One region of the Mucilaginibacter sp. SG538B genome, then DNA from elsewhere that is predicted to be linked to it. Evidence: riboswitches for the same ligand, from Rfam matches in the RefSeq annotation. Region 1 holds a riboswitch; the other holds the start of a gene.

Region 1 (3,431 bases):
ATTCTTTTCAGAAAAGTCAAGAGGCTTGTTAACCAACCGTTCGCTGCTATCTAAATAAGCTTTACCCTGCAGCATGTTTTCCAGGTGCATGGGATAATTTGACGCATCATATAGCGCCGGTTTCTGATAAATTAGCTTATTATCATTGTAAAAATCAATAGGGTTGGTGTGCTTTGTGCTTTCGCCTGCATCACCTATGGCTAACCTGCCCACAATACGGGTATTGTTAAGATGATACTTCTTTAGCTTTTGATTGATCTCTGCACGGCCGACAAATTCATAGAGCCGGTTATATGCATCATTATCGCTTACCAGCAAGATCTTTTTAATATAATTTTCGATACTCGGCAAACCTGTTGAGGATGATGTATCTATTTTAACTTTAGTCTGGCCGGCAAATGCGCTATCAGTAATCATGACCGATTTGCGGCTTAAGCATTTTATTTTTAATTCGTTAAGTTTCTCAAGCGCAAAAATGGCCGTTGGAAGCTTTACCGTGCTCGCGGGGTAAAAATAATGATGCGCATTAAGATGATAGCTGTATGAAGTAAAGTGCGGAACATTGTCTTTATCCCTGTCGATCCGGGTATATAGGATCTGTATTTCGTTTTGTGCAGGATGGTTCAAAACGCCTGAAAATAGTTCGGGATGGCTATATAGTAAACCTTTCAGAAAAACGGTATCGGGATGTTGGGCAAAACTGCCAAGCGCGCCCATCATCAATAATAAAATGCAGCAATATTTCATCATGATAAATATAGTTATGTAGTTTGAGGTTAACAGATACTTATTGTACTTTTGCAGCGCTTTAGGTTTCATTAAACTATTTTTTTAATGAATTAAAAGGGAATACGGTGTAAATCCGTAACTGTCCCGCAGCTGTAAGCTCCGTAACCGTTGCCAAATCTATACAGCCACTTTCTGTAAACAGGAGGGAAGGCCAGGCAAAATGGGGAGCAAGTCAGAAGACCTGCCAAGGCATTATATGTTATTCATAGCTTTCGGGGATTGAAGCTTGGATGTGAATGCTCTTCGTTTGGCGTGTTTTCATTTTATTCATTTCCGTGTATGCTATTAAGGCTGCATTATTATTTTATACATATCAATCATACATGGAAAAAAAGTACGCTAAAATTATTTTAGGATTCGGTTTGTTAACTGTTGGGTTATCTACCTCAGCAGCATATGCACAGGATACCACACGCACACTCAATACGGTAGTAGTAACTGCAAGCCGGTCGCCTAAAAAACTGTCAGACATTGGCCGCGTTGTTACCATCATTTCTGCCGATGAGATCAATAAATCGCAGGGCAAATCATTGCCTCAATTATTAAATACGGTTGCCGGGATAACTTTTTCTGGTGCAAATAATGCCCCCGGTATCAGCACATCGGTTTTCCTGCGCGGGGCTTCATCTGGCAATACCCTTATCCTGGTTGATGGTTTTCCGGTAAACAATGCTTCGGGCATTGATGGTAGTTATGATCTTAACGCTTTTTCGCTGGATCTGATAGATCATATCGAGATCTTGAAAGGAAGCGGTTCAACGCTGTATGGTTCTGATGCTGTAGCAGGTGTTATTAATATCATCACCAAAAAAGCTAAAGAGCAAGGGTTAACCGGTGGATTGCAGCTAACAGGTGGCAGCTATAATACGTTTAAAGAATCGGCTTCATTAATTGGAAAGGTAAAGAACACGGGTATAGCTGTTAATCTTTCAAATACCGATTCAAAAGGCTTTGCCGCTGCTACAGATACTACCGGCAAAGACGGTTTTAAGAAAGATGGTTTTCACCAACGTTCGGCCAGTGTGAACCTGAGCCAAAATGTTTCATCTAAATTTATTCTGAACGGAAACCTGCAGGTAAGCCACAATACCGGTGATCTTCCTTACGGTGCTTTTATAACCGACAATGATTACACTTATAAAAACACATTTTTATTTGGTGGAGTAGGTGCAAAATTGATTTTGCCAAAAGGTAACCTCAATGTGAACCTGTCGCAAAATACGGTTCAAAATAATTTTACTAACCTGCCATCTGATAACGACGGAACCCACCAGGTTACAAAAAATACAGGCCGTATAACCAATGCCGAAGCTGTATTTTATTATGAATTGAATAAGTATCTGGATATTACCAGCGGCGCGAGCTTTAAATACAGCAACACAAACCAGTACAGCCTGTATGAATCAACGGCCTATCAGGCACCAGCAAGTATTATCAAAGCCGGTGATGCTGCTAATAACATATTCAGCGCGTATACATCTTTATTCTTTAAATACGATATCTTCCACATGGAACTGGGCGGCAGGTATAATAATCACAGCAAATATGGCGACAAGTTTACTTATACCATCAACCCGTCATTATACCTTGCCGATCAGTTTAAGGTCTTCGGTACAATAGCTTCAGCATTTAAGTCGCCTTCGCTATATCAGTTATTTTCTCAATATGGTAATCCTAATTTAAACCCTGAGATCACCACATCGTACGAAGCAGGCTTTGACTGGGAAATTGTTAAAAACACATTGTCATTTAATACGCAGTTTTTTAAGCGTAATACCAAAGATGTTATCTATTTTAAAAACCTGTCTGGCCCTCCTTATAGTCAATATGCAAACGGGCAACAGCAAAAAGATAAAGGCTTTGAAACCGAATTAAAATATCACGATAATAAAATTCATGCATCTGCCTATTACGCTTATGTAACAGGTAAACTAACCGACGAAGCCGGTACACAAACCGGCAACCTTTACCGCAGGCCTAAGAGTACTTTGGGTGCCAACATCAGTTATGATGTTTTAAGTGATTTTGAGGTAGGTGTTAACTACAAATATGCAGGTAACCGTACCGATCTGACTTTTACAAACACTGGATCAGAAGTGATTACACTGAAGCACTATAACCTGGTAAATTTGCATTTGGAATACAAGGCAACCAAAAATCTAAATGTTTTTGGTGACCTTAACAACGTTTTGGATACTAAATACGTAGATTGGTTAGGATATAACACCCTCGGTATCAACTTCATGCTTGGTGCCAGGTATCAATTTAAATAGCGTTTGCTTATTGTTCGGATTATTAAGTAATTTTACGCCATATATAAAATCATGACCGCAAAAGATAACACCAACCGCAACCTGTTCCTGATCCTGATGATCCTGGTTGCTGCCGTATTCAGGCTTTTAGCATTTAAGTATAAAGAATTGAGTAATTTCAATCCGGTAGGTGCTATTGCATTATTTGGTGGTGCTTATTTTACGTCAAAGTGGAAAGGTTATGCAACAGTGTTGCTTACGCTGTTTTCAACCGATATCATAATCAATTACCTGTATACTTCAAAGTTAACTTTATGGTATGGCGGAGCCGCATGGGTTTACCTGTGTTTTGCATTAATGGTGCTTGTTGGTAATTTGCTTGAAAAGGTA
Region 2 (3,431 bases), on a different contig from region 1:
CAAACGACCATTGCAAAATAGTTACCGGGCCGGTTAACATCCCCTTCATCCATTTTGAGGTTAACGATTGTGCATAAGCCGACCATTTTACCGTCATAGGCTGTGGTCTTGATACATCGCCATAAATAACCGGTGGCTTAACACAGCGGCTGCCATAGCTTTGCACCCAGCCATTTTGTGTAAAGGTAAAACCGGCCAGTTGTTCGCCAAAGTACTCAACCATATCATTACGTTCAAACTCGCCATGTACCAGCACATCTAACCCTATTTCTTCCTGCCATTTTATAGCCTTTTCAGTTTCGGCAGCTATCAGTTTGTTATACTCCCCCAGGGTTATCGCACCTTTTTTTAATTGGGCACGCCAGCTTCGTACTTCGGCTGTTTGCGGGAACGAACCAATAGTTGTGGTAGCAAAAAGCGGCAGGTTAAGCAGTTGCTGCTGTTGCTCTTTCCGTGCAGGAAAAGCACTTATCCGCTTTGCATCATTTTCGGTAATGGCGCTTACCCGTTGTTTAACTGCCGGGTTATGGATCAGTGCAGATGTTCGGCGGGCCTCGTTTGCCTGCCGGTTTTTTGCCAGTTGATGCAGGCTGCTATCGCTCACCACATCTTCCGATAATTTGCTAAGCAATACCACTTCGTTTATTTTCTGCCGCGCAAAAGCCAGCCACTGCTTAATTTCGGGAGTAAGCACTTCATCGTTGGTTTCATTTTGCAGATCGCATGGCGAATGGATCAATGAGCATGAAGGGGCTATCCAAACGCGGTCGGCACCTAATTTATCCTTCGCATTCTTTATAATGACCAGCGAGTTAACAAAATCATTTTTCCAGATATTGCGCCCGTCAACAACACCTAAAGAAAGGATAGTTTTTTGGGGCAGATGCTCCATTACTTCATTCAATTGCTGAGGCGCCCGCACTAAATCGACATGTAAAACATCAACAGGTAAAGTTGCCGCTAATTGAGTGTTATCGCCCAGGCGTTCAAAATAAGTTGCCAAAACTATCTTCAGGAAAGGAAATTCTTTCCTCAATTGCTTATAGGTATCTTTAAATACCTCCTGTTGTTTTTCGCTTAAATCAAGCGCTAAAAACGGCTCATCAAACTGGACCCATTCGGCACCCAAAGCTTTAAGCTTATTCAGGATATCAAAATAAACAGGCAGCAGATTTTTGATCAGGTCTATCCTATCGAAACCAGCCTCTTTCTCCTTGCCCAACAACAGGTACGATACAGGCCCGATCAATACCGGCTTACTAACGATGCCCAATTGTTTAGCCTCATAAAACTCATCGATAACTTTGGTGGAGAAAAGTTTAAACTGCTGGTCTTTATAAAACTCGGGTACTATGTAATGGTAATTGGTATCAAACCATTTGGTCATTTCCATAGCTACCACATCCAATCCATCTTTTTGATAGCCGCGGGCCATAGCAAAATACAGATCGAGCTCGGTATTGCCTTTTTGACTGATCACTTCATGATAGCGTTTAGGAATAGCACCAAACATCAGTGAATGATCAAGCACCTGGTCATAAAATGAAAAATCATTTGATGGGATCACGTCGATCCCGGCTTCTTTTTGCAGTAGCCAGTTTTCTTCCCTGATGTATTTACCCACGGTAAGCACATTTTTTAAGCCCGTTTTGCCTGCCCAATAGTTTTCGCAGACTTTTTTTAATTCGCGCCGGCTACCAATACGCGGGTAACCTAAATTTTGCGTTAGCATTTCTTTTAATTGATTAAATGAATAAATCGGTTAAAAGCCCTTTCAGCTAAGCTTCGTAATGTTTTATGATATGTAAAATATGGAGAGAATATATGGTCACAGCCCGTCATAACGGGCCATAGACCCAAACAGGCAAGTAATCATAACCCAGACCAAGCTTCATACCGCGAAAGCATTGTCAATTCAGTATTAGGCAGGTCTCCTGACTTGTAACATTTTTGCCGTCCTTCCCATCCCCATTCATCAGGACAGTGGACATTACTGGCAAAAACCTTTGTGTTACTTACAGTTGCGCGACAGTTCGTGATTTACACACGATTCCCTATTAATCTACAATTAAGTAAAACCTATACCGGTTGATGAAGTAAAGTAAAGAACTTATCGGGGCAAATATAAGGATCTGCCGGCTGAATATTCAGGTTATTTCTTGGTTAAATTGTAACCCGCACAATGGTCAACAAACAGATCAGCCTAATAAAGCGTTGAATTGTACCATTCTTATGTATCATTGTAAAACAGGTGAAGCCGATAATTAATTACCGGCTTCACCTATTATTTAAGGCGATATCATTCAGCTTATACAGCTACCTCAGCATTTAAAATAACAGCCGCTTCTTCTTGTTTTTGGTGCGAAGCCCTCGCTTTGATGAAAAGCACCAGGGTAATAACAGCTAGTATCGCGAACGATAGATAAGCGGTTCCTAATAACTGCTGATTTTTGATGGCCATAATATTTACAATGCCGTAGCTAAAAAATGAAGTGATAATATAAAGCGAGCCGCCGGTCACGCCGCTTGCGATACCCGCATTTTTTGAAAACCGGCCTAAACAGTAAGCAAATATATTATTGAATATAAAGCCAGATAATAGGTGGACCAATGCTGTAAATGCCATCAGCGTAAATAAATTTGTTTTAATACCTGCTGTAAACACCATTAAAGCGGCAAAGCCTAATTGCAGGGCAAGAGCTACCGATACTTTTTTGATAAGCGGTTTCCTGATGAGGGTTTTTGAAATAATACCGCCCGCCATCAATGATACCCCCGAAAGCAGCGAACAATAACCGGTTACCACAGGCGACAAATGAAATACATGCTCGATTATAAAAGGGCTGCTCATACCATACACCACCAGCATGGCATAGCTCAGGGAGATCAGGATGAGGCCCAGGGAAAAATCGCGGGTTTTAATGGTAGCCAGGTAAACCTGCAGAATACTTTTAGCCTTAAACGGGTGATAATTTTTCAATGATTCGCCACCGTATACCAACTCTAAAACAAGTAGCGAAAGAGTGGCTATCCCCAGGAAAAGGAAATTGGATTCCCAGCCGAAGGCAGCTTCAAGGTAACCTCCGATAAAAGGCGCTACAATAGGCGCGGTTGCCCAGATGATAGAAAAAAGGCTGGTATAATGTTTAAGCTGCTCGCCCGAATAAATATCGACAAAGTATGCCCTCTTCCCTACCACAATAAGCGCGACGGTGATGCCCTGCAAAATACGCATGGCATAAATAAGCTCAATATTATGGCAGATAGCTATGACAAAACTTGCAAATGCAAACACCAGCAAGGAGACAGTACCGATACGGTACCGGCCAAAGCTATCGAGCAAGCTGCCAACAAACAATTGACTGACGCCCGAACTGATCATAAACGCGATGAGCGAAAGCTGAACAGCCGAATTATTGACAGCTAATTCC

The links. A riboswitch is a leader RNA that binds a small molecule or an ion and turns the genes downstream of it on or off. The one in region 1 is predicted to bind cobalamin.
Region 2: another riboswitch for cobalamin. It lies ahead of metE (5-methyltetrahydropteroyltriglutamate--homocysteine S-methyltransferase); the one in region 1 lies ahead of FHW88_RS08760 (TonB-dependent receptor plug domain-containing protein).

What each region holds. Positions count from the first base shown of each region.
Region 1 is NZ_JABMJI010000001.1:2,186,305-2,189,735, reverse strand. Features, by position in the region: gene FHW88_RS08765 (class A beta-lactamase-related serine hydrolase) at 1-819, opposite strand, end outside; cobalamin riboswitch at 794-993, shown strand; gene FHW88_RS08760 (TonB-dependent receptor plug domain-containing protein) at 1,113-3,062, shown strand; gene FHW88_RS08755 (DUF6580 family putative transport protein) at 3,114-3,431, shown strand, end outside.
Region 2 is NZ_JABMJI010000003.1:446,675-450,105, forward strand. Features, by position in the region: gene metE (5-methyltetrahydropteroyltriglutamate--homocysteine S-methyltransferase) at 1-1,732, opposite strand, end outside; cobalamin riboswitch at 1,907-2,098, opposite strand; gene FHW88_RS17930 (MFS transporter) at 2,309-3,431, opposite strand, start outside.